Regions from separate parts of the Nocardia cyriacigeorgica GUH-2 genome, predicted to be linked through region 2. Evidence: predicted binding sites of a transcription regulator. Region 2 holds the regulator's gene; the other holds the start of a gene.
The links. The regulator HspR, encoded in region 2, represses chaperone genes until heat shock. The targets are predictions, from matches to a motif close to ANNTGAGTNNNNNNNACTCANNT.

Region 1: lon (endopeptidase La) is a predicted target of HspR. The motif match lies at 2,053-2,075, and genes of this name have one in related genera.

What each region holds. Positions count from the first base shown of each region.
Region 1 is NC_016887.1:6,130,373-6,145,729, forward strand. It holds gene lon (endopeptidase La) at 1-2,011, opposite strand, end outside; gene NOCYR_RS27535 (serine hydrolase) at 2,372-3,307, shown strand; gene NOCYR_RS27540 (ArsR/SmtB family transcription factor) at 3,295-3,756, shown strand; gene NOCYR_RS27545 (YdcF family protein) at 3,806-4,468, shown strand; gene NOCYR_RS27550 (hypothetical protein) at 4,594-5,325, opposite strand; gene NOCYR_RS27555 (TIGR03084 family metal-binding protein) at 5,675-6,466, opposite strand; gene NOCYR_RS27560 (TetR/AcrR family transcriptional regulator) at 6,750-7,409, shown strand; gene NOCYR_RS27565 (FAD-dependent oxidoreductase) at 7,406-8,578, shown strand; gene NOCYR_RS27570 (hypothetical protein) at 8,714-10,069, shown strand; gene lhgO (L-2-hydroxyglutarate oxidase) at 10,179-11,387, shown strand; gene NOCYR_RS27580 (SRPBCC family protein) at 11,481-11,951, shown strand; gene NOCYR_RS27585 (ribonuclease H family protein) at 11,962-12,555, shown strand; gene NOCYR_RS27590 (hypothetical protein) at 12,628-13,248, opposite strand; gene NOCYR_RS27595 (hypothetical protein) at 13,257-14,180, opposite strand; gene NOCYR_RS27600 (MlaD family protein) at 14,313-15,357, opposite strand, start outside.
Region 2 is NC_016887.1:5,829,665-5,845,021, reverse strand. It holds gene dnaK (molecular chaperone DnaK) at 1-1,769, shown strand, start outside; gene grpE (nucleotide exchange factor GrpE) at 1,766-2,446, shown strand; gene dnaJ (molecular chaperone DnaJ) at 2,498-3,658, shown strand; gene NOCYR_RS26255 (heat shock protein transcriptional repressor HspR) at 3,658-4,059, shown strand; gene NOCYR_RS26250 (globin domain-containing protein) at 4,432-5,601, shown strand; gene NOCYR_RS26245 (FAD-binding oxidoreductase) at 5,609-6,394, opposite strand; gene NOCYR_RS26240 (FAD-binding oxidoreductase) at 6,403-7,560, opposite strand; gene clpB (ATP-dependent chaperone ClpB) at 7,891-10,446, shown strand; gene NOCYR_RS26230 (DUF5666 domain-containing protein) at 10,518-11,315, shown strand; gene NOCYR_RS30955 (hypothetical protein) at 11,401-12,558, shown strand; gene pyrE (orotate phosphoribosyltransferase) at 12,675-13,223, shown strand; gene NOCYR_RS26215 (beta-ketoacyl-ACP synthase 3) at 13,287-14,345, shown strand; gene NOCYR_RS26210 (lysoplasmalogenase) at 14,350-15,042, shown strand; gene NOCYR_RS26205 (DUF3592 domain-containing protein) at 15,081-15,357, opposite strand, start outside.

The DNA.
Region 1 (15,357 bases), 300 kb from region 2:
TCAAGGCGATCTGCGCGGACTCCTTCATCACGTCGCCGAGCTGGCCGGTGAGCGTCAGCGACCGTTCACCGTCGACGGCATTGGTCTCGATGTAGAGCACATCGCCGCCGAGGCCGGTCACCGCCAGGCCGGTGGCCACACCGGGGACGGCGGTGCGTTCCACCGAATCCGGGGTGAACCGCGGACGGCCCAAGTAGTCCTTCAGATCACCGACGTCGATCGTCAGGGACTCACCGGAAACCGCTGCGGTGCGGCCGGATTCGGCGACACGGCTGTTCTCCGATGCGACCTCCGCAAGCAGGTCGTCGTAGCCGAGATCGGGGTCGTAGCCGAGACCGATCGTCGGCACCGCATCGGCGACCGGACCGCCCTCCGACAGCTTGGTCGCCGCCTTCCGCAACGCCTTGGCGATGAGCCGCTCCATCTGCCGGACCCCGGCCTCGCGGGTGTAGTTCGCCGCGAGCTCGCGCAGCGCCGCGTCGGTGACGGTGACCTCCTCGGCGGTCAGCGCATTGCGTTCCAGCTGGCGCGGGACCAGGAAGTCGCGGGCGATGGCGACCTTGTCGTCCTCGGTGTAGCCGTCGACGGTGATCAGTTCCATGCGGTCCAACAGCGGGCCGGGAATGGTCTCCATGACGTTGGCCGTGGCGATGAACAGCACGTCGGACAGGTCAAGATCCAGGTCCAGGTAGTGGTCGCGGAAGGTGTGGTTCTGCGCCGGGTCCAGCACCTCGAGCAGCGCCGCGGCCGGATCGCCCCGGAAATCGGAGCCGACCTTGTCGATCTCGTCCAGCAGCACCACCGGGTTCATCGAACCGGCTTCCTTCATCGCGCGCACGATCCGGCCGGGCAGCGCGCCGACGTAAGTGCGTCGGTGGCCACGGATTTCGGCCTCATCGCGCACACCACCGAGCGCGACCCGCACGAACTTGCGGCCCAGCGCCCGCGCGACGCTCTCACCCAGCGAGGTCTTACCCACACCGGGCGGACCCACCAGCACCAGCACCGCGCCGGACCCGCGTCCGCCGACGACCTCCAGCCCGCGTGCGGCGCGCCGCGAGCGCACCGCCAGGTACTCCACCATCCGGTCCTTGACCTCGTCGAGGCCGTGGTGATCGGCGTCGAGCACGGCACGCGCGGCCGAAACGTCGGTGCTGTCGGTGGTTTTCACCGTCCACGGCAGCTCCAGCACGGTGTCGAGCCAGGTGCGGATCCAGCCCGATTCCGGGCTCTGATCGCTGGCCCGCTCCAGCCGGCCGACCTCGCGCAACGCGGCCTCACGCACCGAATCCGGTAGATCGGCCTGTTCGACGCGGGTGCGGTAGTCCTCGGCGCCGTCGGGCTCGTCCTCGCCGAGCTCCTTGCGGATGGCGTTGAGCTGCTGGCGCAGCAGGAATTCGCGCTGACTCTTCTCCATGCCCTCGCGGACTTCTTCGCTGATCTTCTCCGAGACCTCGGCCTCGGCGATATGCGCCTTGGTCCACTCGATCAGCGTGGCCAGCCTCTTGGCCGGCTCCGGAGTTTCCAGCAGTTCCCGCTTCTGTTCGCTGGTCAGGTAGGTGGCATAGCCCGCGGTATCGGCGATCGCGGACGGATCGCTGAGCTGATTGACCGCGTCGATGACCTGCCAGGCCTCCCGCCGTTGCAGCACCGATACGACCAGCTTCTTGTATTCGGCGGCGAGTTCCTTGGTCCGGCCGTCGGCGGGGACGTCCTCGACCGGTTCGGCCTCCACCCACAGCGCCGCACCCGGCCCGGTCACCCCGTGCCCGATCTTGGCGCGCCGCTCCGCCTTCAGCACCGCCGCCGGCGCACCACCGCGCAGCCGGCCGACCTGTTCGATAGTGGCGACCACGCCGTACGCCGCATACCCCTCATCCAAACGGGGCGCGACCAGCACCTGGTCGGTCTTCGCGGCCCGCGCGGCATCAATCGCCGCCTGCGCCGATTCGTCGAGTTCGATGGGCACGACCATGCCCGGCAGCACGATCGGATCGGTCAGGAACAGCACCGGCAAATTCTGAGCTGCAGTCACGTCTTCGACCCTTTCAAAGTTGAGCGATGCCTACTCAACCCCGGGGTATTCGGGTTTGTTCCGGGGGAGTGGGGACGTTCACTCACAGCGAAGAAAGAGGGTGCTCACCTCGATGCCATCGCATACGTAAGCCACCGTCAGGCGAGAGCGACCGCGCGCGAGCACCTCGACAGCCACTGCGATCGCAGCTAGCCTGTCGGTGTTAGTTCGTTTTTGCGGAATTACGGAATTTAGGAGAAGGCCGTGGGTCGTAGGTGGGGGGTCGTCGCGGCCATGGTTATTCCGCTGCTCACGGGATGCGCGAGTCCCGGCGCTGCCGAGAGAACATGCGGGCCGATGCCCGAGCCCGGGGTCGCGACGGCCGAGGAATGGCTGGGCCGGATCCACGCCGAACCGGACACCATCGCCCTCGCGATCGATGACGGCCGGGGCAACACCATCGAACGCCGGGCCGACGACCAGCAGCCCCTCGCCTCGACGGTGAAGGTCGTTGTACTCGCGGCGTACGCCCGCGCCGTCGCGGCGGGCACGCTCGATCCGCGGGAAGCGGTGCCGGTCAGCGAGTGGGAGCGCTGGTATCTCCCCGGAACCGATGGCGGCGCGCATCTGCGAGCACGTGCCCGCCTCACCGCCGCGACTGTCACCCTTGATCAGCTGGTCAGCGCGATGATCCAGGAAAGCGACAACGCCGTCCACGACTACCTGCGCGACCGCCTCGGCGACCAGGCACTGATCGACGCGGCCGCGGCCGGCGGATGGCACGACTACACGCCTAACACCAAACTCGGGGAGGCCATCCGCGCACTCGACCCGGGTAGCGACGGGGGTTGGGCGACAGCGCAGCGGTACGCGAGCGACCCCACCTACCGAGCAACGATCCAGTCGAAGACCTTGCCGCCGATCGACATTCAATTGGCGTGGACCGAGACCACGGCCACCGGCTCGGCTCGCCAACTCGCATCAATGTTTCGCGCCATCGCGACCGGCAGTTTCGGTCCGGGCAGCGAGGTGGCACGCGCCCAGCTGGAATGGCCGCGACCACCGGCCGGATCCGTCGCGATCGGCGCCAAGGGCGGTAGTTATCCCGGCATGCTGGCCGATGCCTTCTACCTGCGCCGCACCGAGGGCACGGTCGCGACCGCCGTCCTGCTCGACCATCGCATGCCCGAGTCCACCTGGATCGCCGCGCTCGCGACCCTGAGTGAACAGCAACTGCTGCTCAGGGCCATGACCGAGCCGGCGACGTGGCGCCGATTAGCATGCGCGACATGATCGACGTCGCTGCCAAACTGGCCGAGCTGGAGGCGCGGATCGAAGAGCTGGAGGGCCGGCGGCGAACCGAGGATGCCGAACGCGGCTTCGTCGAATACGGCGGCAGCGTCGATTTCGGCGGCCCGATCGACTGGACGATCCGCTATAGCGCCGCCGCCATCCCACAACTGCCCGCGCAGGCCCGCGTCGACGTCCTCGCCGCCCTCGGCCACCCGGTCCGCCGCGCCCTGGTCGAATCCCTGCTCGACGGCCCACGCACGGGCGCCGAACTGGCGCAAGCGGTTTCCCTCACCTCCGCCGGCCAGCTCTACCATCACATCCGCGCCCTGACCGCGGCCAAGGTCATCGAACAACACTCCCGTGGGGCTTACCGGATTCCCGCGCAGAAAGTCGTTCCGATACTGATCCTGATGACGGCCGCCGCCGACATAGCCGAGGTGCTGCGGTAGGGCTGCTACTGCTTCAGGATTCCCGACTGACCAGGAGCCTCGCGTGTCGATGGTGGAACTGCCCGCGCGAATTCGGGCCGATGTCGAGACACTGTGGTCTTTCACCCAGATGCATCAAGCCGTGCGTTCGGCCGACATCGGAATCGGCCTGGGCAGTCACGATCTGGCGGTGGCCGACTGGGCTGCAACGCTGTACCGCCAGGGTCGCATCCCCATGATCGTGTTCAGTGGAGCGAACTCCCCGACTACGACCGCGGTGTTTCCACGCGGGGAGGCAGTGCACTATCGCGAGCGGGCTTTGGCGCTGGGCGTACCCGCCGAGGCTGTTCTCGTCGAACCGGAGGCGACCAACACCAGTGAGAACATCGCGTTCACACATCGGCTGCTGCGACAAGCAGGGCTCCTCGATGCGATCCGGTCCGCGGTACTGATCTGTCGGCCGTACCACCAGCGCCGCACGCACGCTGTGTGCAGAAAGCTGTGGCCCGAGGTGGATATCGTGTGCACGTCGAGCCCGGTCTCCCTCGACGACTACCTGTGCGCGATCGGCGACGTCAACCGAGTGGTGACGATGCTCGTGGGTGAAGTTCAGCGGGCATGGCTGTACCCGATGAAGGGCTGGGCGATACCCATTGAGGTTCCGGATGAGGTGCGAAGTGCCTACCGGCGTCTGGTCGACGCGGGCTACGACGATCGGCTCCTCCCTGAGTGAGGCCTGCGAGGACGCGGTCGGCTCTGAACAACCGGAGGTTCCGTTAGTCGTGGCGGCGGTCACGACCGACGCGGCTACCGAACGAAAACCAACGCCCGCTTCATGATTCACTCAGGCAGCGGGAATCAGGTTGTGACGACGTCACTTCCGTTGTCCCGAAGTACCGGCTTGTCCTGCGCAGCGCCCGGCGCCTGAGCCGCTGCCGGATCGTCCTCGACCCGATCCGCCTGTCCCGGTGCCGGATTCCGGTCCAACTCGAGCGCGTGCTCGCCGAGCGTCGGGTCGGAGAACACCAGTGTCACCTCTCCGCGGCGGGTGTCGACGTCGGTGCGCATCTGGGTGACGCCGGACGGGTCGGTGGAGACGCCGAGGCGTTCGCGGATCGGGTCGGACATCAGGATTCCGCTCAGCACCGTCAGGGCGTTGGTGTCGAGGGTGATGGAGACGGTGTTGGTCTGCGCTGGTGCCACCCGGGCGCCGACGTAGGTGGTGCCGAGGCCGAGGCGGCCGCCGACTCCGGCAGGGTCGGTGGGGGCGGGCTGCGGTTCGGCGGGTAGCGCGACGGCTGCGGGCGGTGGCACGACGACGGGGGCGGCGGCGGGCCGATCGCGGTAGACGGCAGCCTGGCCGGAGCCGTCGGTGAGCAGGATGGACCCGGTGCGATGGGCCGCACCGGTTCGCGGGGCGCCGTCGCGGATGTTCGGCACCGAGGGGCCGGCGAGTTGTCCTGGACGGTCGAGGCCCGGCATGTTCGTGGCGATATAGGCGCCGGACACCACGGTGAGACTGAGGCTGGCCGCGCCGGCCAGCACGATGGCGGTATGGCGAGCGATCTGAGCAGACTCGAATGCTGACACGATGCTTTCCTTTCCCTCCGCCCTGGTTTCCCTGGGGTCGACGGCCCGCATCGTTGAAAGCCGTACGCTCGTCCAGGTTACGGCGTGGAGGGTGAGCATGCCGCATCGCTGAGAGCAGCATCACAAGCGCCGGACCCGCAGGCGGCGGTACTGCGGCATTCACGTGACACGAGGGTGAACCATCCGCGTCGACGAGGTTTCGCGGTGGTCAGCGACGGGTACTCCCAGGTCGCTGGCGAGCGTCATTCTCGACTGCCCTATCGAGACACCCGGCCAATGACGTCCGATTCGTCGCGACGCACCCAGACTGGCGCTCGCCCGCTTCGCGTACCGGCGCGGGCGGGCTCGGTCAGGCGAACTGCCCCGCTGCGCGCCCCTCACCACTCGGACCGGCGAAGGCCTGCGCGATCGTCAGCCATTCGGCCGCATCCGCGCCCACCGCCGTCAGGGCGAGATCGTCACGATGCCTGCGCTGGGTGACCAGCAGGCAGAAATCCAGGGCCGGGCCGGTGACGCGCTGCGCGGCGTCCTCCGGACCCCAGGTCCACAGACTGCCGTCGGGCGCGGTGAGTTCGATCCGGAATTCCTCGGCCGGCGCCTGCTTGCCGCGCACCATATAGGCGAAGTTCCTGGTCCGGGCGCCGATATGGGCGACGGTGCGCAGCCGGGCGGTCGGCGTGCGGGTGACGCCGAGCGCGTCGGCCACGTCCTGACCGTGCGCCCAGGTCTCCATCGTCCGCGCGGTGACCATGGACGCCGCGCTCATCGGCGGCCCGAACCACGGCACCTTGGCGCCATCGGGAACGTTGCGCAGCGCGTCGGCCAGTTCGGTGCGGCTGCGCCGCCAGCGCTGCAACAGCTGAGCCGGCTCATCGGCCGCGGCTTCCTCGGCGGCCTCGTCGACGAAGGTCAGCACGCGCGGCCCGGCCTCGGCGACGAGCTTCGCGAACCGGTCGGCATCGCTCGCCGAGATCGTGGCGATTTCATCGGTCCAGGCCAGGTGGCCGATCTGATGGGCGATGGTCCAGCCCTCGGCCGGCGTTGGGGTGGCCCACTCGGCGGGTGCGAGCGGGGCGACGAGTCGTTCCAGGTCGGCGCTCTCCTCGGCCAGATCGCCGAGTAGCGCTTCGAGGTCAGCCATGGTCGTGTCCTTGCCCCCGCGTCGTCGTTGCCGGATGTCACTCGAGGTGACGTCGCGATTCAGCATCGCAGCTCGGTCGGAAAGAAGCAAGCATGCGTGCTTGTATTTGACGCCAGCAGACTTCAAGGCGCTGATCACGGAACCTAGAAATTCAGAAAACAGCTGGTAGGGGGAGGCTTCCTGAGCGGCGGTAGCGCCTTTCGGCCGTCTCGAGCCGCAACCCTTGCCCCGAGGTCACGCCTCGCGCTGTCATGTAAGTAAGTGGTTACTTGCAGGAGTTCGGATGGCCTCGACCCGCGAAAGAATCGTCGCCGAAGCGCTGCGACTGTTCGGCACCCAGGGCTTCGCGCGCACCTCGGTCGCGCAGATCGAAGCGGCCGCCGGGCTCTCGGGTGGCTCCGGTGCGCTGTACCGGCACTTCGCCTCCAAGGACGAACTGCTCGTCGAGGCGGTGCGGTCGCGACTGGTCGACCGGGGCGAATGGCAGCAATTCCTGGAGCCGGACTTCTCCATCGCGGGGTTCCTGAGCGCGGTCGCGCCGAGCGCATCGACGGTGGACCGGCTGTGGATGCTGTGCCGGATCGGGCTCATGCGCCTCGAACACGACCGTGACGTCACCCGGATCCTGCTGCGCGACAACTCGATTGCCCCCGAAGTGCTCGCGGTATTCCGCCGCGAGGAGTACACCGTGGTGACCTCGGTGGTCGCGCGGGGGCTTGCCGAACTGGCCGGTCCGCGGCACGCCGAAGCCGACTGGGAAGCCACCGCCGCCGTCATCGTCGGCGCCATCGCCCACTACTGGCTGATGTGCGACATCTTCGGCGGCGACCACCCCTCCGGAATGGACAGCGAACGCTATCTGCGGGCGACCGCGGAACTGATCGCCGCACAGATCGAAGCGGCCGTACCCCTCACCCCGAATGGACAGGAGTCCCTGCGATGACCCAGCACATCACCGTGATCGGTGGCGGTCTGGCCGGCCTCACCGCCGCCATCGCCTGCGCGGAAACCGGTGCGCCGGTACGGCTGTTCGAGGCGCACGCGACGCTCGGTGGGCGCGGCCGGGCCACCTCCGGCCCCTACATCGCCCACGACGGCGCCCACGTCTTCTATGCCGACGGGCCGCATTACACCTGGCTGAAGGCGCGCGGGTTCACCGCTGGCCTCGGCTGGCCCGCGCCACGGCAGTTGGGGCGCCTCGGATTCCGCACCGACGGTCGCGTCCGCCGGATCCCGCCCGCGCGGATGCTGCGCGCGCAGGCACGATTCGACCTGAAACCGCCGGTGGACATCGACTTCCGCAGCTGGGCCTCGGCGCGCTGGGGCGAGGCGACCGCCGAGCACATCGCCAACGCCATCAGTGTGGCCACCTACGACGCCGACACCGGACGTCTGTCGGCGGCGTTCGTCTGGGGCCTGTTCCAGCGAGTACTCGGACCCCGCGTGCCCGCGGTGCGGTGGGTGCGCGGCGGCTGGCAGCGGACGGTGGACCGGATGGTCGCCCGGGCCCGCGAACTCGGTGTCGAGATCAGCACCGGTGCGCGGGTCGACAGCATCGACACCTCCGCCGGACCGGTGATCGTGGCCACCGAGCTGGCTTCGGCCCGGCGCCTGCTCGGCGACGACAGCCTGACCTGGACCAGCGGATACGCCGCGCTGCTCGATATCGCCGTGCAGAGTTCGCCGCGCGACCGCAGCATCGTCTTCGATCTGGATGCCGGCGGCTTCCACGAGTCCTACACCATGCAGGACGACAGCATCGCCCCGCCCGGGGAGTCGCTATTCCAGCTCCAGATGCCGGTGCGGGCCGGCGAATCACCCAAGGACGCGCAGCAGCGCCTGGCCGAGTTCGCCGATCTGGTGATCCCCGGCCGGACGTCGCGCACCACTTTCACTCGAACGGCCACGGCGAAGGGCCGCACCGGCGCGCTCGACCTGCCCGGACAGACCTGGCGCGACCGCCCGGCCATCAACCGCGGCGGCGACGTCTTCCTGGCCGGCGATATGGTCGCCGCCCCGGGGATGCGTGGCGAGATCGCGATCAACAGCGCCCTGGTCGCGGCCGAACGCGCGGTCGCCGCCCTGCCCGCCCGCAGCGTGACGCGATCATGAATGAGTGGCCGCTGCGCGAGCCCCCGCGTCGTTGACACCTCCACGGGGCAATGAGAATGTTGGGACCTCGAGTCTCATTCGATGTCTCAGACAACCATTCCGGTATCTGTACCGGCCGGCCTAGGGAGAGCCCGCGTGATCACACTCGCGTCCGGTGTGTTCATCGACTGGGAGCAGCTGACCGGGCAGTCGAAGTTCGTGGTCGACCTGATCAGCTTCCCGATCTTCGCCGGAATCGCGGGCTGGCTGACCAACTGGACCGGCGTGCTGATGCTGTTCTGGCCGCTGCGCTTCCGTGGTGTCCGGGTGCCCGGCCTCAAGGTGCTCTACCCCTATCTGCCGCGCCGGGTGCAGGTGCTGCCGGTGTTCTCCGAGGACGGTTCCCGCTTCGGATTCCAGGGCTTCATCCCGGCCCGCGCGGAGAAGATGGCCAGCATCTGCGTGGACAAAGCGCTGATGCGGATCGGCAGCCCCCGCGATTTCATCCATGAACTCGACCTGGACGGTATCGCCGACTATGTGGCCGAGATGGCGCACAAGCAGGTGCAGGCGATCGTCGACGACGTCATGTACCGGGAGAACCCCGAGCTGTGGGGTTCGCTGCCGCGGGCGATGAAGCAGCTGGTCTACCAGCGGGTGGACCGGGAGCTGCCCGCGCTGTGCCGGCGCGCGTTCGAATCGCTGGGTGACAACGTCGACCAGCTGATCGACGTCAAGGGTTTCGTCATCCGCTACCTGCAGGACAACCCGATCATCCTCAAGGACCTGACCACCACCATCGCCGCGCCGGAGCTGCGGTTCATGGTGCGCATCGGCCTGCTCGGCGCGCCCTTCGGCCTGCTGCTCGCGCTGTATCTGCATGTGCATCCGAACATCCCGGTGCTCGGCTGGGTGCCCGCGTGGGTGGTCGTGCTGCTGGTGTCGGCCGGGATCGGCGTGCTGGTCAACCTGATCGCGATCAAGATGGTGTTCGAGCCAGGCGATCCGCAACCCCGCTACAAATACCTGTGGCGGCAGGCCCTGCTGGCCAAACGCCAGCCCCAAGCCGCGGTCGACCTGGCCCACATCCTCGCCTACCAAGTGCTCACGCTGCCCAACCTGTCCAAGGAGCTGCTCGAAGGCCCCAACGGCGACAAGACCCGTCAGCTGCTGGAACGCCTGATCTCCGACGAGATCCACCGCCAACTCGGCCGCACCACCTCGATGGTCCGCGCCGCCTTCGGCCGCCGCCAATTCGACAACCTCAAGGTCGGAGCCGCAGGCGCCGCCGTCGGCCTGGCCCCCACCCTCGTCGAGGACGCCGAGTTCACCGAGCAACAAGCCAAGAAGATCGACGAATTCGCCGCCCGCAAACTCAAACAACTCACCCCCGGCGAGTTCATGGAAATGTTCTACGCCTCCGTCGAACAGGACGCCTGGCTGCTGTACGTCCACGGCGGGCTGCTCGGCGTTGTCGTCGGCGGGGTGCACCTGCTGTTGTTCGGGTGGTAGTCCCGCGCATGGCCGATGCGGACGGACGTCACCGTCCCATTGCGCGCACCGTCGACCACGCGCCTATCGTGCAACTCATGTCGACGACCCCGGACAAGAGCTGAATCGCATGTACGACTTCTGTGTGATCGGGGGCGGGATTGTCGGGGTGGCTACCGCGTATCGGATTCTGCGGCGGGCGCCGGGGGCGAGTGTGGTGTTGGTGGAGAAGGCCGAGGCGCTCGGAATCCATCAGACCGGGCATAACAGTGGGGTCATTCATTCCGGGATCTACTATGCGCCGGGCAGTTTGAAGGCGAGGTTGTGCCGGGAGGGGGCTCGGGCTACGAAGGAGTTCGCGGCGGCGAACGGGATCGCGTTCTCCGAGTGCGGGAAGCTGCTGGTGGCGACCGATGGGGCCGAGCGGGAGCGGATGCTGGCGCTGTATGAGCGGTCGCGGGTGAACGGGGTGGATGTCGAGTTGCTCGATGCCGGCGAGCTGGCGCGGCGGGAGCCGCGGGTGAGCGGGGTGGGGGCGTTGTTCGTCCCCGATACCGGGATCGTGGACTACCGGCGGATCACCGCCGCGCTGGCCGGGCAGGTGCGCGCGGCGGGCGGGCGGATCGTGCTCGGGGCGCGGGTCGACGACGTCACCGAGACGGATGCGGGTGTCACGGTGTCGGGGCCGGCGGGGAGCTGGACGGCGAAGGCGCTGGTGGCGTGTGCGGGGTTGCAGGCCGATCGGGTGGCCCGGATGGCGGGGTTGCGCATCGATACCCGGATCGTGCCGTTCCGGGGCGAGTATTACCAGTTGCCGGCGTCGCGGGCGGGGCTGGTCAGCACCCTGATCTATCCGATTCCGGATCCGGAGCTGCCGTTCCTGGGCGTGCATCTGAGCCCGACCATCGACGGTGATCTCACGGTGGGGCCGAATGCCGTGCTCGGCCTGTCCCGGGAGGGCTACCGCAAGGGCAGCGTCGATCTGCGCGACGCCCGCGAGATACTCGGCTATCCGGGCATGCACCGGGTGGCGCTGGCCAATGTCCGCACTGGGCTGCGGGAGCTGCGTAATTCCCTGTTCAAGCGCGGCTACCTGGCCGAATGCCGGCGCTACTGCCCGGAGCTGACGATGGACGACCTGCGACCGCGGGAAGCGGGCATTCGCGCCCAGGCGGTGGCCCGGGACGGCACGCTGATCCACGACTTCCTGGTCGAGCGCACGGCGCGGATGGTGCATGTGCTGAACGCGCCGTCGCCGGCGGCGACCTCGGCGCTGCCCATCGCCGATCACATCGTCGACCGGCTCGGCCTGCCCGCCGACCAAGCAACCGGCCGGTAGCGATCTGGAAATCCACCTCCCCAAATCTCGGCACAACTCTCGAATAAAGAGGAACGCTGTAGTACTTTTGTCGGAGCCGTGGAGGGAGGGCCCATGGGCCGCATCAGATATGCCAGCGACGTCGGCGCACCGGTCGAGGTGGCGTTCACCTACACGGACAATCACCTGTTCGTACCGGACTGGATGTTCGGCGTCGCCGAGTTCGAACCCAGCGGCGACGCCGACCGCGGACTCGGCGCGCGCTTTCGCACCTACGCCCGCCTGCTCCTCCTGCGCACCACGCTCACCTGCGAGATCACCGAGTACCGGCGCAATGTCGTGATCGGGTATACCCTGCGTGGACGTCTATCCGGAACTCTGACACTGCGATTCGATCCGCTGGGCTACGGGCGCTCGGTGCTCACCTCGGAGGTCGACTACGAGCCGCCGCGTGGCCTCATCGGCCGCCTGCTCGCCCGGCCGATCGAATCCGGTGTCCGTTCGGCCCTGCGCCGCACGGAGTCCCGGCTGCGAAGGGAGATAGAGCAATTCCACGGTACCGATCTTGTCGGCCGGATTGCGTAGGGTGCCAGGCATGATCATCGTGAGCACCGACGGATCCTGCCTGCGTAATCCCGGCGGCGCCATCGGCTGGGCATGGGTCAACCATCAGGGCCCCTCCGATAGCGGGGGAGCCGCGTCGGGCACGAATCAGATCGCGGAACTCCGCGCGCTCCTCGAGGCCGTGCTCGCCCACCCCGGTGACGAACCGCTGCTGATCGAAAGCGACTCGCTCTACGCCATCAAATGCGCCTCGGAGTGGATCGCGGGCTGGCGCCGCAACGGCTGGCGCACCTCCACCGGCGCCCCGGTCAAGAATGCCGAGCTCATCCAGCAGATCGATCGAGCCATCGCCTCCCGGCCCGGCCCGGTGCGATTCCGCTGGGTGCGCGGACATGTCGGCAACTACTTCAACGAACAGGCCGACACGCTGGCCGGGCAGGCCGCCCGCCGCGTCGCCGCCGACCCTACCGCCGCTGCCGACCCGGTGACCGTCGAGTTGCCCGCGCTGACGACCACCATCCCCGCCCCGGCCGTACGCGCGGAACCGCCTGTGACACAAGAAAAGCCGGCCACTTCGCGAAAAGTCGCGAAGCAGCCGGCCGCAGAGGCTTTGACGCTGTTCTAGCGTCGCACCGACCACCTGAATAGACCTCCGGCGGCGGTGGCTCGACCCGCCGCCGGGGGTCGCTTCAGCGGATCAGTTGCCGGGCTCCGGCGCGGGCTGATCGGCCGGCGGGGCCGGGGGCTGCTGGGCGGCGTTCGGGTCGAGGCCGGGCAGCATGGCCAGCTCCCACTTGTTGACCAGCCACTTGTCGCCGGACTTCTCCATGCCTGCGACGACGGCGATGTCCTGGCGCTTGGGCTCGGGGGTGACCGAGTTGGTCTTCATCAGGCTGAGGTTCACCAGCACCTCGGTCTTCTCGGTGTCACCGGAACGGAAACCGCAGGTCGCCTTGTCCACCCAGGCCTTGACCTGGGACTCGACCAGGATCTGCCGCAGCACTTCCCAGTTCTGCTCCAGATCCGAGACCACGTTCTCGGTCGCCCGGCCCTTGAGCTCGGCGATGAAGTTGTCCAGGTTGCCCGCGTAGTCGTAGGTGTTGGTCACCCGGGCGAATTCGCAGGCGGCCCGGCTGGACTCGTCCTGCGCGGCGAGCTCGTCGCCGCGCTGCTGCGCCTGCCGGAAGAACACGACGGCGGTGACGACCAGCGCCACCAGCACCACCCCCGCCACGAAGGCGAGGACGACGGGCAGCACACCGCGCTCATTGTTGTCGGCGTTGTCGACCATAGGTCCGGTCTCACTCTCTTTCGTCACGCCGCCGCCTAACCCATTGCCGGGAAGTCGAACTTGGCCACGAGCCAGCGCCCGTTCTCCTTCTGCATCTCCACATTGGCCGCCACGCGGACCTTGCCCGGGGTGGAGTTCGGGACATCGGCGGTGGAGAAGGACTGGTCGATGACCAGGACCAGGGTGGCGTTGTCCTCGTCGCCGGAGGCGTAACCGCACATGACCTCATCGGCCCGCGAATTGACCTGCCTGCCCTCGAACCGGGCCTTCAGATCGGGCCCGAGCTGGGCGACCATCTGCTTCCACTCACCGGTCGCGGTGTCGTTGAGCCGGGCCAGGTAGTCGTCGACCTTGTCGCCGCTGTAGGTGGCGAACTGGTTGCCGAAGTCGCAGGCCGCCCTGGTGGCGTCGGCGCGAGTCTCCAGCTCGTCCTCGCGGTTGCCGGACTGGATGAAGAACACCACGCCGGCGATGGCGGCGGCGATCGCCAGGACGAGGGCCACGCCGGCGGCGATGAACAGCGGGTTGCGGCTCTTGGTGCCTGCGGCCTTGGCGGCGGCGGGGGTGCGGACCTTGACGGTCTTGTCGGCGTCGGACTTGTCGATCTTGACGGTCTCGTCGGCGTCGGCCGCGGCGACCTTGACGGTCTCATCGGCGTCGGCTTTGCCGATCTTGACCGTCTCGTCCGCATCCGCCTTGCCGACCTTGACGGTCTTCTCGGCATCCGCGCCCGACTCGCCCGTCTCGGCCTTCACAGTCTTGTCCGCGTCCGCCGTGCTGGTCGTACCGGCCTCCGCCTTGTCGGCCTGGCCGGCCGCATCGTCAGTAGCGTCCGTGGACTCGGCGTCGACATCGGAGGCCGGTGTGGTCGCCTCGGCGGATTCGGCGTCGCCCGCCGGTCCCGTCGTCGCGCCATCCCGCCCGGCGTCCGCGTCGGAAGCGGCGTCATCTGTGGACATGAGTACTGTTCACACCTTCCCGGCACACCTCGGGGTGTGCCGTGTATTTCGTCCGGCCACGCGCGCGCCGGGCCGCAGGCAGTCAACTGCGAGTATGCCCCGGCGCACACGCGGCCGTTCAGCCGGTCGGGGTTACCGCACCGGCGGCATGGTCCGTTCGTTCGGATCCACACCCGGCGGCATATGCGAGCCGTTGTCCGGGATGTTCGGCCGCGGCGCGTTCACCGCACCTCGGATCTGCTGTCCCGGCGGCGGGTTCTCGCAGTAGTTCCACTTCGGCATGGTCCCGTCGGAGACGACCTGCGGGCTGGCCGGGGTGGACTGGTACTGGCAGTAGGGCCGCAACCAGATGTCGAGGATGGTGTGGAATTCGTTGTCGTGGGCGGGCACGCCGAGCGCCGCGCCACCGAGTTCGAGCGCGGGGAACAGCGCCCGCATGGCCGGGGTGCGCAGCTGCGCCGCCTTGGTGATGGCGACGAAGTTGTTGACCAGGCCGGTGATCGGATCGGTGGTGGTGTCGAGCACCGCGCCGAGGCTGGCGAACTGGCCTGGGGCCTGCGACAGCACCGATTGCAATTCGGCGTTGGCGTTGTTGAACTGCTCGAACAGCACGCCCGAGTTGCGGGTCAGCGTCCCGAGGTCGGGCTGGGCGTTGGACGTCGTCGCGGCGATGGTGCGCAGGTTGGCGATCAGATTCGAGGTCTGCGGCAGCAGCGAATCCAGACCCGCGGCCACCATGCTGACGCCGTCGATGAGCGAACGCAGCTGATCCGGGCCACCGCTGAGCGCGATGTCGAGCTCGTTGAGGATGACGTCGAAGTGCTTCGGATCGATCTGGGCGATCAACGCACTGGTGTCGTCGAGCACCGCCCACACCGGGGTGGGCGTGCGCACGGTGTCCGGGTTGTATTCGATCACCGAGCCGTCGGTCAGGAACGGGCCCTGATCGGTATCGGGACGGAAGTCGATGTACTGCTCACCGGCCGCCGACAGCGCCTGCACCGCGACCACGGTGTCCACCGCGATGTCGTAGCGGTTGTCGATCTCGGCGGTGGCCGCGATGGCCGAGCCGCCGTTGATCAGCGTGATCGAATCGACCTTGCCGACGCGGAAGCCACGCAGCGTGACGTCGTTGCCCGGCTGCAGACCGCCGGAGCGGTCCAGGGTCACCGTGACG
Region 2 (15,357 bases):
TCGCCAACTCGGAGGGTTCGCGCACCACGCCGTCGGTCGTCGCGTTCGCCAAGAACGGCGAAGTGCTGGTGGGCCAGCCGGCGAAGAACCAGGCAGTGACCAACGTCGACCGCACCATCCGTTCCGTCAAGCGCCACATCGGCACCGACTGGACCGTTGGCATCGACGACAAGAAGTACACCCCGCAGGAAATCAGCGCCCGCGTGCTGATGAAGCTGAAGCGTGACGCCGAGGCCTACCTCGGTGAGGAGATCACCGACGCGGTCATCACCGTCCCGGCCTACTTCGAAGACGCCCAGCGTCAGGCCACCAAGGAAGCCGGCCAGATCGCGGGCATGAACGTGCTCCGCATCGTCAACGAGCCCACCGCGGCCGCGTTGGCCTACGGCCTGGACAAGGGCGACAAGGAACAGACCATCCTGGTCTTCGACCTCGGTGGCGGCACCTTCGACGTCTCGCTGCTGGAAATCGGCGAGGGCGTCGTCGAGGTCCGCGCCACCTCCGGCGACAACCACCTCGGTGGTGACGACTGGGACGAGCGCATCGTCAAGTGGCTGGTCGACAAGTTCAAGGGCACCTCGGGCATCGACCTGACCAAGGACAAGATGGCCATGCAGCGGCTGCGTGAGGCCGCCGAGAAGGCCAAGATCGAACTGTCGTCGTCGCAGTCGACCTCGATCAACCTGCCCTACATCACCGTCGACGCGGACAAGAACCCGCTGTTCCTCGACGAGCAGCTGACCCGTGCCGAATTCCAGAAGATCACCTCGGATCTGCTCGACCGCACCCGCGCGCCGTTCCAGTCCGTGATCAAGGACGCCGGCATCAAGGTCTCCGATATCGACCACGTCGTGCTGGTCGGTGGTTCCACCCGTATGCCCGCGGTCTCCGAGCTGGTCAAGGAACTGACCGGCGGCAAGGAGCCCAACAAGGGCGTGAACCCGGACGAGGTCGTCGCCGTGGGCGCCGCCCTGCAGGCCGGTGTGCTCAAGGGTGAGGTCAAGGACGTCCTGCTGCTCGATGTAACCCCGCTGTCGCTGGGTATCGAGACCAAGGGTGGCGTGATGACCAAGCTCATCGAGCGCAACACCACCATCCCGACCAAGCGTTCGGAGACCTTCACCACCGCCGACGACAACCAGCCGTCGGTGCAGATCCAGGTCTTCCAGGGTGAGCGCGAGATCGCCTCGCACAACAAGCTGCTCGGCTCCTTCGAGCTGACCGGTATCCCGCCGGCCCCGCGCGGCGTGCCGCAGATCGAGGTCACCTTCGACATCGACGCCAACGGCATCGTCCACGTCACCGCCAAGGACAAGGGCACCGGCAAGGAGAACACGATCAAGATCCAGGACGGCTCCGGCCTGTCCAAGGAAGAGATCGACCGGATGGTCAAGGACGCCGAGGCGCACGCCGCCGAGGACAAGGCCCGCCGCGAGGAGGCCGAGACCCGCAACCAGGCCGAGTCGCTGGTGCACCAGACCGAGAAGTTCATCTCCGACAACGAGGACAAGGTGCCCGCCGACGTCAAGGAGAAGGTCGAGGCGGCCATCGCCGAGGCGAACGAGGCGCTCAAGGGCACCGACATCGCCGCGGTCAAGGCGGCCGTGGAGAAGCTGGCCACCGAGTCGCAGGCGCTGGGCCAGGCGATCTACGAGTCGTCGGCCGCCGACGCCGCCGCGTCCGGTAACGGTGCCTCCGCGACGGCCGACGACGATCAGGTCGTCGACGCCGAGGTCGTTGACGAGCCCGTCGACACGGAGAAGAAGTGACGAACGCGAACGCTGGGAACTCCGAGGAGCCGATCAGCTTCGTCGACAAGCGCAAGATCGATCCCGACACCGGTGAGGTGCGGGAGGCAGCCGGGGCGGGCAATGGTTCCGCCCCGGCGGAGCCGGACGCCGCGGAGGCCGACGCCGCCGAGGTGCCCGTCTCCGACGCCGCGGTCGAGCTCGCCGAGCGCACCGCCGACCTGCAGCGCCTGACCGCGGAGTACGCCAACTACCGGCGCCGGGTCGAACGCGACCGCAAGACCGCTGTCGACGCGGCCAAGGCCGGCGTTGTCACCGAATTGCTCGGCGTGCTCGATGATCTCGATCGCGCCCGGGCGCACGGCGACCTGGAATCGGGACCGCTGAAGTCGGTGGCCGACAAGCTGAGCGACGCGCTGCGCAAACAGGGTCTCGAGGAGTTCGGTTCGGAGGGTGAGCCTTTCGACCCGACTCTGCACGAGGCGGTGCAGCACGAGGGTTCCGGACACGATCCGGTGATCGGCCTCGTGATGCGCAAGGGTTATCGGTTCGGTGACCGGGTGCTTCGGCACGCGCTGGTGGGGGTAACCGACGGCGTGGGCGATCTGCCCACCCCCGCCCCCGCCGACGAGGGCGAGGCGCCCGCACCGGACCAGGCCGAGGCATCGGACGCTGATGCCGGCGCGAACGAAGGATAAGAGCGCGGCCGAGCCGCACCGCACAAGAGGACCGAGAGGAGGAGATGCCCGGTGAGCCAACGGGAGTGGATCGAAAAGGACTTCTACAAGGAGCTGGGCGTCTCCTCCGGTGCCTCGCAGGACGAGATCAAAAAGGCCTACCGCAAGCTCGCGCGTGACCTGCACCCGGATGCCAATCCCGGCGACACCAAAGCCGAGGAGAAGTTCAAAGCCGTCAGCGAGGCGCATGCCGTGCTGTCGGATCCGGCCAAGCGCAAGGAATACGACGAGACGCGCAAGCTGTTCGCCGGCGGTGGTTATCCGCGCGGAGGATTCACCCCCGGCGGTGCCGGCGGATTCTCCCAGGAGTTCAACCTCGGCGATATCTTCGGCGCCGGTGCCACCGGTGCCGACGGCGGCCTGGGCGATCTGTTCGGCGGTCTGTTCAACCGGGGCGGCACGCGAGCGGCGAGCCGGCCCCGGCGCGGTTCCGATGTGGAGACCGAGACGACCCTCGGTTTCCGCGAGGCCGCGCAGGGCGCCACCGTCCCGCTGCGGATGACCAGTCCGTCGCCGTGCACCACCTGTCACGGCAGCGGGGCCAAGCCGGGCACCAGCCCGCGGGTGTGCCCGCACTGCAACGGCACCGGCGTGATCAGCCGCAACCAGGGCGCGTTCGGGTTCAGCGAACCCTGCGACGACTGCCGTGGGACCGGTTCGATCATCGACAATCCGTGTGTGGACTGCCATGGCAGCGGTATCCAGAACCGGACCCGCACCATCACCGTGCGCATCCCGCCGGGTGTGGCGGACGGGCAGCGGATCCGGTTGGCCGGGCAGGGCGAGGCCGGTCTGCGCGGTGCGCCCTCGGGCGATCTGTTCGTGACCGTGCACGTCAGCCAGGACCGGGTCTTCGGCCGCAGCGGCGACGACCTGACCTTGGTGCTGCCGGTCAGCTACAGCGAACTGGTCCTCGGCACCACGGTGTCGGTGCCGACGCTGGAGGGCCGGGTCGGCGTGAAGGTGCCACCGGGCACGGCCGACGGCCGCATCCTGCGGGTGCGCGGTCGCGGTGTGCCCAAGCGCGGCGGCGGAGCCGGTGACCTGCTGGTCACCGTCAAGGTCGCGGTGCCGCAGAAACTGGATGACAACGCCACCGATGCGCTGCGCGCGCTGCAGGAGGCGGAGAAGGCCAGCGGTTTCGATCCGCGAGCAGGATGGGCAGGTGCGTGATGTCCGGAGATCCGAAGCAGGCGTCAGGGGGGCCGTCGCGAGCCGAGTACTTCATGATCTCGGTGGCGGCCCAATTGGCCGGTATGCATGCGCAGACCTTGCGCACGTATGACCGGCTGGGTCTGGTGACGCCACAACGCACTTCGGGCGGCGGGCGGCGCTATTCGGCCCGGGACGTGGAGCTGTTGCGCGAGGTGCAGCGGCTGTCCCAGGACGAGGGCGTCAACCTGGCCGGCATCAAACGCATCATCGAACTCACCAATCAGGTCGAACAACTGCAGCAGCGAGTGGCCGAGCTGAGTGCGGAACTGGAACGGGCCCGGGCGAATTACCGTCCGGATCTGACCCCGCCGCAGCGCAGCACCGCGCTGGTGGTGTGGCAGCCGCGTCATCGCCGGTAGCCGTTTACGGATGAGTTCTCGGGCCCCGGTCCGGTTCAGTCGATGAGCCGGGTCGGGGCCCGAGCTGCGTCCAGAAACGTTTCGGATTTGCCAGTAGATCGCTGTCGGGTGCGAACTTCATTGTGAAGCTTGCATATTGAGCGGTCGAGTGACGGATTTCACCCGGTTTATCCGGTCTTTCAGTCGGTTTCGGTTCGAATTCGTACGCCATACCCTTGTTTTGCCGGAATTGCGCGTGGGATGTTTCGTCTGTCCATTCCGCTGCCGGCAAACCTCGCCTACACTCCAATTCACGGCTGCTGACGAGTGTCCCGCAGCACCTCACTCGCCGGCACGGATAGTGCTCGAATGCGGAATGAGGTTGTGGCACACATGGATTCGCGGTCCGTCGCGCTGATCAGAACGACGTTCAAGGCGGTTGCCGCGGAAGAGGGTGGGGCGGAGCGGTTGTCCAGGTCGTTCTATGCGATCTTGTTCACCGAATATCCGGCGATCCGCGACTATTTTCCCGCGGCGATGGACGCACAGCGTGATCGCCTTGTCAAGGCCATCGGCTACGCGCTCGACCGGCTGGAGGAGCCGGAAAAGTTGCTGCCGTTTCTCGCCCAGCTCGGCCGCGATCACCGCAAGTACGGTGTGCAACGGGCCCATTACACGGCAGTCGCGGAATCGCTGAAGGCGGCGATGCGCCGGTTCGCCGGTTCGGAGATGTGGACCGACGAGGTCGAGCGCGCCTGGACCGAGGGCCTCACCCTGATCTCGGACACCATGATCGGCGCCGCCGAACAGGAACGCACGCCTCCGGTGTGGACCGGCACCGTCGTCGAACGCCGCGAGGTGCTGCGCAATCTGGCGGTGGTCCGGCTGCAACTGGACCAGCCCATGCAATACGCCGCGGGCCAATACGTGAGCGTGCAGATTCCGTCCCGGCCGCGCATGTGGCGCTATATGTCGCCCGCGGTTCCGGCGAATGCCAACGGCGAAATCGAATTCCATATCCGCTCGGTGCTCGGCGGCTGGGTCAGCCCGGCCATGGTCGGCAATACCGTCGTCGGTGATCAGTGGCTGTTCGGCTCGCCGCTGGGCGGGCTGGGAATTCCACGCAATGTGAAACGCAAAATGCTGATGATCGGCTGCGGCACCGGAATCGCGCCGCTACGCGCGCAGTTGATGGCGATGACGCATCGCCGCATCAATCCGAAGGTGCACCTGTTTGTCGGCGGTCATCATCCGTGCGATCTCTACGATCTGGAGACGCTGAGCAAACTCGCGGTCGCCAACAAATGGCTCACCGTCACCCCGGTCACCGAGCGCGACGAAAATCCCTGGTGGTACTACGATTCCGGCGAGTCGGAAAGAACCTGGCCCGGCCTCGAACCACGGGTGACCGGGCAGATCGGAAAGATCGTCGCCGGATACGGCGCATGGGCCGACCGCGATGTGCAGATCGTCGGCTCACCCTCCATGGTGCAGACCACCAAGTTCCGCCTGATGGCTACCGGGACCCGCGCCATGAACATTCGTCACGACCCGCTCTTCTGAGCCGGGGTCAGCCGCCCTCGTACTGAATGCGTTCGGCCGGCGTCCCGGTGTCCAGTAGCCGTTGCACGGTGGCGCGCGTCATCGCGGGGGAGCCGCACACCAGCACCTGATGCCGATCGAAGGCGCCGTGCGAGCCGACCACATCCGCCAGTGTCCCCTGCAGCATGTCATCGGGTGCGAAGCCGATATCCACCCGCGCACGCTCATGCCACTCGTCGATCGGATCCGGATCCTCCAGGCTCTCCACCACCGGAACCACGGTCAGCCAGGGCAATTCCTCGGCCAGCAGGGCCAGCATGTCGGCGGCGTAGAGATCGCGTGGCGACGACCCGCCCACGAACAGATACGTCGGTGGCTGCACCTCGCGGCGGGCCAGTTCCAGGATCTGCGCGCGCATCGGCGCCAAACCGGTTCCGCCCGCGATCATCACGACCTCGTCGCCCTCCGGGTCGACGTAGAACGTGCCCGCGGGAGCGCCGATGGTCCACTCGTCGCCGGCCGCGGTATCGGCCACGATCCCGCCGCTGCACCATCCGCCGGGCACCGTCCGCACATGGAACTCCAGCTTGCCGTCCAGCGACGGCGGCAGCGCCGGGGACAATCGGCGGCGCAGGCCGGGGAACTGCGGCACCCGCACCTCCACCGACTGCCCGGCGGTGAACGGCACGAACTCGCCGATCAAGCGGATCACCGCGAGATCATGGCGCAGCCGGTGGTGCCCGACGACCGTCGATTTCCACACGGGCGCTTCCGGAATCGCGCCGTTGCGGGGCGCATGCGGATCGATGTCCATACCTACTCTCAGACGGGATCGGAACTGATGATCGACTCCGGGGTGCCCACCGCGAGTAGCGCGCGCCGGGTGTCGGCGATCATCTTCGCCGAACCGGCGATCTGGATCTGCCGATCCGACCACGACCCGAAGCTGGCGACCACCGCTCCGAGATTACCGACCAGCCGCCGGTGCATGCCGTACGGCGCGTCGGCGGCCGGATGCGGATACCACCACGGGTTGGTCTTCTGCTCGCACACCGGCACGATGGTCAGCCACGGGTTGCTCTGCGAGAGCTGCCACATGTTCTCCACGTCGTACAGATCGCAGGGGTACACCCCGCCGATGAAGAAGTGCACCCGCGGATTGATGCCGCGCTGACCCATCTCGATGAGCTGGGCGCGCAGCGGCGCGATCCCGGTGCCGGAGCCGATCATCAGCACATCGCGACCGCTGTCCTGATCCACATGCAGACCACCGAGCGGCCCGCCGATCAGCCAGCGGTCGCCGACGGTGGTGTCGTTGACGATGGCCGGGCTCACCCAGCCGCCGCGCACCTTGCGCACATGGAATTCGATCTCGCCGTACGGATTCGCCGGAATCGCCGGCGACAGGTACCGCCACATCTTCGGCCGCTGCGGCACCGCGACCGGCACGTACTGACCGGCCTGATAGGGGATCGGGCTGTCGGATTGCAGGCGCACGATCGCCAGGTCTTCGAGTACGTGCCGGTGCCCGACGACGGTGGCCTCCCAGTACGGCGGCGAATCGTCGGAGTTCGCGCCGATGGCCATGGCGGCGGCGATCAGCAGGGTGACATCGCGCCAGCCGTCGGCCAGCTCGTCGTTCCAGGCCGAGCCGTTGTAGGTGCGCGCGGCCGCGAACAGCGCGCGCCCGGCCAGGTCGTAGTGCGAGGCCTCCACGCCGTACTTGCGGTGATCGCGGGCCAGCTGTTCGAGGAACTTCTGCGCCCGGTCCCAGTCCTCGAGGTGATCGAGCATGTACTGGATCGCGGTGACCAGGCGTTTCGGCTGCATATCCATGGCAGGCGGGAACAGATCCCGCAGCCGAGGATTCTCGGCGAACAGATGACCATAAAACGCACTGATCAACCGCTCGGGTCCGTGCGGTGAATCGACCACCGAACGGAAGTTGGCGCGGACCAGCGCAGCCGAACGCGCATCCACGGCGTGGGCTTCCTTTCCCTCGAAGAGCTGCCCGGGGACCTACCCGTAACCGGCGGTCCTCCGTCGAGGCAAGTATCCCTGAAAACGCCGTGGTCATGTGGGTATGGGCAGGTTACCGGCATTTGTCACAGGACGGAGGCGCAACCCCGGTTCACGCGGCGTAGCGTTCGGGTCGAGTCCGGCTTGCCGCACCCGCTAAAATCGGCAAAGTTGAGCGGAACAGACTCAACCTTTCGCGCGTTGAACGGTAGGACACCGTGCCGATGGCGACGGCACCCCGCCGTTCGCGTCCGGCACCGGGGAGATTATCGACCAGTAGGAAGGTGCTTTGTGGACTCGTTCAATCCCACCACCAAGACCCAAGCGGCGCTGACCGCTGCCTTGCAGGCGGCCTCGGCCGCGGGCAACCCGGAGATTCGTCCGGCGCACTTGCTGGTGGCGTTGCTGGATCAGACCGACGGCATCGCCGCCCCCTTGCTGAAGGCCGTCGGTACGGATCCGGCGGTCGTACGACGCGAGGCGCAAGAGATCATCGACCGGTTGCCCAGCGCGACCGGCGCCACCACCACCCCCCAGCTCGGCCGCGAAGCGCTGGCCGCGATCACCGCGGCGCAGCGGCTGGCCACCGAGATGGGCGATGAGTACGTGTCCACCGAGCACGTCATGGTCGGCCTGGCCGAAGGCGACTCCGACATCACCATGCTGCTCACCAAATACGGCGCCACCGCCGACGCCCTGCGCGCGGCGTTCACCGCCGTGCGCGGCAGCGCCCGGGTCACCAACCCGGATCCCGAAGGCAGCTACCAGGCGCTGGAGAAGTACTCCACCGACCTCACCGAGGCCGCCCGCTCCGGCAAGCTCGACCCGGTGATCGGCCGCGATACCGAGATCCGGCGCGTGGTGCAGGTGCTGTCGCGGCGCACCAAGAACAACCCGGTGCTGATCGGTGAGCCAGGCGTCGGTAAGACCGCCATCGTCGAGGGGCTGGCCCAGCGCATCGTCGCGGGTGACGTCCCCGAATCGCTGCGCGGCAAGTCGGTCATCTCGCTCGATATGGGTGCCATGGTGGCCGGTGCGAAGTACCGCGGTGAATTCGAGGAGCGGCTCAAGGCCGTGCTCGAAGACATCAAGAACAGCGCCGGGCAGATCATCACCTTCATCGACGAGCTGCACACCATCGTCGGTGCGGGCGCCACCGGTGAATCGGCGATGGACGCGGGCAACATGATCAAGCCGATGCTGGCCCGCGGCGAGCTGCGCCTGGTCGGCGCCACCACGCTGGAGGAGTACCGCCAGCACATCGAGAAGGACGCCGCGCTCGAGCGCCGGTTCCAGCAGGTGCTCGTCGGTGAGCCCTCGGTCGAGGACACCGTCGGCATCCTGCGCGGCATCAAGGAGCGCTACGAGGTGCACCACGGTGTGCGCATCACCGACTCCGCGCTGGTCGCCGCGGCCACCCTGTCCGACCGCTACATCACCTCCCGGTTCCTGCCGGACAAGGCGATCGACCTGGTCGACGAATCGGCCTCGCGGCTGCGCATGGAGATCGACTCGCGGCCGGTGGAGATCGACGAGGTCGAACGCGCGGTGCGCAGGCTAGAGATCGAAGAGGTCGCCCTCGCCAAGGAAACCGACGAGGCGTCCAAACAACGGCTGGAGAAGCTGCGCTCGGAACTGGCCGACGACCGGGAAAAGCTCAACCAGCTCACCACCCGCTGGCAGAACGAGAAGAACGCCATCGACCAGGTCCGCGCGCTCAAGGAGGAACTGGAATCGCTGCGCGGGGCCTCCGAACGGGCCGAACGCGACGGCGATCTCGGCAAGGCCGCCGAACTGCGCTACGGCAAGATCCCCACGCTGGAAAAGCAGCTCGCCGAGGCCGAGAAGGCGTCCGCGTCGGCCGGTGACGGCGAGGTGATGCTGAAGGAAGAGGTCGGGCCCGACGATATCGCCGAGGTGGTGTCGTCGTGGACCGGTATTCCGGTGGGCCGCATGCTCGAGGGCGAGACTCAGAAGTTGCTGCGCATGGAGTCCGAACTCGGGCGGCGCGTGGTCGGCCAGGACGAGGCCGTGCGGGCGGTGTCGGATGCGGTGCGCCGGGCGCGGGCCGGTGTCGCCGACCCGAACCGGCCGACCGGCTCGTTCATGTTCGTCGGCCCCACCGGCGTCGGTAAGACCGAGCTGGCCAAGGCGCTGGCCGACTTCCTCTTCGACGACGAACGCGCCATGGTCCGCATCGACATGAGCGAGTACAGCGAGAAGCATTCGGTGGCCCGGTTGGTCGGCGCGCCGCCCGGATACGTCGGCTACGACCAGGGCGGTCAGCTCACCGAGGCGGTGCGGCGCAGGCCCTACACCGTGGTGCTGTTCGACGAGATCGAGAAGGCGCATCCGGATGTGTTCGACATCCTGCTCGCCGTCCTCGACGAGGGCAGGTTGACCGACGGCCAGGGCCGCACCGTCGATTTCCGCAACACCATCCTCATCCTCACCTCCAACCTGGGTGCGGGTGGCGACAAGGACTTCGTGATGAACGCCGTGCGCTCGGCCTTCAAACCGGAGTTCCTCAACCGGCTCGACGACGTCGTGATGTTCCATTCGCTCAACGAGGAACAGCTCGAGTCCATCGTCGACATCCAGCTCGACCAGCTGCAGAAGCGGCTGTCGCAGCGCAGGCTGACGCTGGACGTCAGCGGTTCGGCGCGGTTCTGGCTGGCGGTGCGCGGCTACGACCCGGTCTACGGTGCGCGGCCACTGCGCAGGCTGATCCAGCAGGCCATCGGCGACACCCTCGCCAAGGAACTGCTCGCCGGCGAGATCACCGACGGCGACACCGTCAAGGTCGGCGTCAGTCCCGATGGTGACGGGCTCGTCGTCGGCAGGTGAATCACCAGGGACGGGCGTCGCGGTCTGTCGAGAGCAATGCCCGCGGCGCCCGTCCCTCGTACGCTGGGTGCATGACCAACCCGAACGATCCGTGGGGGCAGCGGCCGGACGATTCGCCGACCGAACACCTGGGTCCACCGGGTGGTTCCGGCACCGAGCCGCTGCACACCACCGAATACACCGAGGCCTACGGGCCGACGGCGTATCCGGTCGGCGACCAGTACGAGCCGTGGAAGCCGCCGTCCAACCCGACCCGTGAACTGCCCACCTACGACAGCCAGTGGGGTGGGTACGAAGGGCAGCAGTGGCAGCCGCCGACCCAGCCGACCTCCGATCCGGCGGCGATGGGCGATCTCGGCGCGATGCCGCCCTCGGGGGAGCCGCCGCGTCCGCCCAAGCGCAATACCGGACTGTGGATCGGCCTCGGGTTGGCCGTGGTGCTGTTGATCGCGGTGGCCGGTGCGGTCGCCGGGCTGCTGTTCGGTGGCGGCGATTCCACGCCGTCGGCCAGTGATACCGCGACGTCCTCGCTGCCCACCGCCGGCCGCACCCCGAACCCGACGCCGGGGCCGAATACGCCGCCGCTGGTGATTCCCAGCCTGCCCGGGATCGAAGGCATCGACGGTATCGGCGCCACCATGGGCACCATCACCGCCAACAACGCCGGCACACTCACGGTCAGCTCGATCGGCGGCTCGACCGTCACGGTGACCACCGACGCGAACACCCAGGTGATCTCGCTGTCGGGTGGGTCGCCCGCGGATCTTCCCACCGGCGAACTCGTGGTCGTTCAGGGCGACAAGGCGCCCGACGGCTCGATCCACGCGAAAATCATCATCAGCACCGCGCTTCCCGGCGGCGGGCGATGAGAAGTTCCGTGATCGGTCACAAACGCTGCGGCGCGCGCGGGTGGTGCCGGGCAAACCCCCGGTCGGCTCGATAGGCTAGACGGCGATGACGGCTATGTGGTTCGGGTTGGCGGCGATCGCACTCGTGGGTGCGGTCGTACTGCTGTATTTCGATCGGCTCCAGCGGCAGCGGACCGGTCACGCACGCCAGGTCTGGGCCAAGGCCCAGGGCTATACGTATGTGTCGGTGGAACCGGCGCTGCCCTCGACGTGGCGGCGCGGTGCGCTGGCCAAGCTGGGCTATCTGTCCGCGGTCGACGTGGTCTCCGGTATCCGCAAGGGCGAGAAGTTCGTGCTGTTCGACCTCGAGGATTCGGCGACGCTGGTGGCCGTGCGCAGGCAGATCGGCTCCGATATCGACGTCGATATGCGCCTGAAGACCGCCTCTCCGCCCAAGGACCACGATCTGGAACTGCTCGGCGCCATCGGCGACCGGGTGGTCTTCGCGACCAATCCCGAGATCGCCCGGCACGCCGTCGACCAGCGGATGGTCGCGTTCATCGAGACACTGCCGGAGACGGTGCAGATGCTGTGGAGCGAGGGCAACTGGACCCTCGGCATGCTCTCGGTCGGCACCCCGGCCAAGGAATGGGAAACCGCCATCGACGCGGTGCTGCGGTTGTCCGGGCTGCTGCATGTGCTGCCGCCGGTCGCCGAACCGCGCGGGCTCGATCCCGAGTCCGGGCGTGCGCACGGCCGTTCGCGCGGCAGGGCCGCCGACGTCGACGAACCCGAGGAGCGCCCGGCCCGCGTCACGCCCCGGTTCCGCGACGAAGACCCGGAACCCGAGGACACCGACTACGACGAGTTCGACACCGGCTACGACGATTCCGACTACGACGACGCCGATTACGACGACTCCGACTACGACGAACCCGGCGAACCCGAGCGCGATGCGCCCGGCGTGATCGGTGGCCGGTCCGAGGACGCTCGTCCCGCCCGGGCCGACGCCACCCCGGACCGCGATGTCGTGAGCCGACCCGACGCGCCCGAGCCGCCCTCGCGCCGCCCCAGCCTGGCCGTCGTCCCCGACGCCCGCCCGGCCGCGCGGGAGGAACGCGTCGCCGAGCGCATCGAATCCGTCGAGCGCAGCAGCCGTCCCGGCGACTTCCGCGCCCCCGCCTCCGACGACGACGCACCCCAGCTACCCGGCGGCCCGTTCCACCCCGGATTCCGCCCGTATCAGGGGCCGGTGCCGAAGTAACCCGCTCTGCTCGGCGCCCGCAGCGCACGCCGTACCCTTGACGCGCAGGTGCTGGCGGGCGGACTTCGCCGAAACCGCTGTGACGCGACTCGTTGAACACACGCGGAAGGACTCAGATGATCGATCAGGCAACAACCGACCGGGACAGTTTGGCGGCGCTCGTGCGCGAACTCGCCGTCGTGCACGGCAAGGTGACGCTGTCGTCGGGTAAAGAGGCCGACTACTACGTCGACCTGCGTCGCGCGACCCTGCACCACCAGGCCGGGCCGCTGATCGGCAAACTGCTGCGCGAGCTGGTTGCCGACTGGGATTTCGACGCCGTGGGCGGGCTCACCATGGGTGCCGATCCGGTGGCGCTGGCCGTGATGCACGCGCCCGGCCGTCCGATCGACGCGTTCGTGGTGCGCAAGGCCGCCAAGACCCACGGCATGCAGCGCCAGATCGAGGGCCCCGACATCGTCGGCAAGCGGGTGCTGGTCGTCGAGGACACCACCACCACCGGCAACTCGCCGCTCACCGCCGTGCGCGCGCTGCGTGCGGCCGGCGCGACCGTCGTGGGCGTGGCCACCGTGGTGGACCGGGAGACCGGCGCCGATCAGGTCATTGCCGCCGAGGGGCTGGAGTACCGCTCGATTCTCGGGCTGAAGGATCTCGCGCTGGGCTGAGTAGTTGCCCTCCGCTAGCCTGGTGCTGATTTATTCGGTAGTTGAAGGGTCGTGTGAGTCGCCGTGGTGAGCATTGCAGTCAAGAAGGGCCGCGACAATGTCGCGATGCTCGGTATCGGTGCTTACCGGCCGCAGCGCGTGGTCAGCAATGACGAGGTGTGCGAGGTCCTCGACTCCACCGACCAGTGGATCTACGAACGCACCGGCATCCGTAACCGTCGCTGGATCAGCGGCGACGAGACGCTGCGTTCCATCGCCGCGGCCGCCGGCGACCGCGCGCTGAACAACACCGGCATCGACCGGTCCAAGATCGGCGCGCTGATCCTGTGCACCTCCAGCTGGCTCAAGCTCACCCCGCACGGCGCCCCGACCATCGCCGCCGACCTGGGCATCAACGGCATCCCCGCCTTCGACCTGACCTCCGGCTGCGGTGGTTTCGGCTACGGCCTCGGCGTCGCCGCCGACCTCATCCGCGCAGGTTCGGCCGAATACGTGCTGGTCATCGGCGCCGAGACGATGACCGTCGGGCTCGATCCCACCGACCGCGGCACCGCGATGATCTTCGGTGACGGTGCGGGCGCCGTCGTCGTCGGCCCGAGCGAGGAGAACGGCATCTCCCCGACGGTGTGGGGCAGCGACGGCGAGAACGCCGAGGCCATCGCCCAGGACGTCGACTTCCTGGAATTCATGAACAAGGCCCAGGCCATGCAGGGCACCGACCCGGCAGTGGAGCCGATCGGGCGGATGTCGCTGCGCATGGAGGGTCCGAAGGTCTTCCGCTGGGCCGCGGTGACGTTGCCGCGCGCGCTGGCCGACGCCCTCGACGCGTCCGGGGTGTCCAAGGAAGACATCGAGGTGTTCGTGCCGCATCAGGCCAACGCCCGCATCAACGAGCTGATGAAGAAGAACCTCGGCCTGGCCGAGGACATCCCGATGGCCAACGACATCGAGAACACCGGCAACACCTCGGCCGCCTCGATTCCGCTGGCCATGGAGGAAATGCTGGTCACCGGCAAGGCCAAGGGCGGTCAGCTGGCGCTGCTGCTCGGTTTCGGCGCCGGGCTCAGCTACGCCGGACAGGTCGTCACCCTGCCGCCGAAGCCCGCCGAGCCGAGCTTCTGACGGTATGCGCCCGTTCCGCGCCGGGTACCTGGCCGCCACCGCCGTCACGGTGTTCGGCGCGCTCACCGGCCGTGACAAGCTCCAGTGGGTCGCCAAGCCGCTGATGATGCCGCTGCTGGCGGCCGACGTCGCGCGTGGCTGCGCCGAACTCGATCCGACCGACCGGACCGTGCTGCTGAGTTCGCTCGGCGCCGCCACCGTCGGCGATGTGTTGCTCATCGATCCGGACGACGACCGCAAGCTGATCGCCGGTGCGTCGTCGTTCGCGGTGATGCAGGCCGGGTACGCGGCGCTGTGGTGGCGCCGGGGTGCGCGGCCCCAGCCCGCGATCGCGGTGCCGCGGGTGCTGGCGTGGCTCGGCGCGGGCGCGTTGCTGCATGCCAAGGCGCCTGCGATCGCGGCGCCCCTGACCGCCTATGGTGCGACGCTCGGCACGGCGGCGGTACTGGCGTCCGATCCAGCGCTGGCTCCTGGCGCGGAGAATATTGCGGGACTGAATATTCCGAACACCGATCCGCGCAGCCGGCTCGGGCTCGGTGCGCTGCTGTTCACGGTGTCGGATGGTTTGATCGTGCTGCGCCGGTTGTTCGCGCGCAGTGAGCGGTCGCGTCGGGTGACCGAAGGGCTCATCCTGGCGACGTATGGTGCCGCGCAGTTCCTGCTTGCCGATCCGAAGGCGCACGTGAATCGGAGCTGAACCGGGTGGTGCAGCGGTGACACGGGGCAGCCCCGGAATCACAGGCAGAACATCACCCGATCCCGGTTGTCCGGGTCCACCCGGATCGAGATGACCTCGCCGACCTCCAACCGCTCCTTGTCGGCCGGCGTCACGTCGTAAACCACCGTCCCCCGGTAACTTTCGGCCCCCGGCACGGTGAACTCCAGATCCAGCTCGGTCAGCTCACTGTGATGATCCGTCCACGCCAGCGGCCGCACATGCTCCACCCGCGCCCACCCCTCGATCCCATGCCGCGCCAACCGCCGATCCGCCTTCGAAGGCCGCTCCACCCAC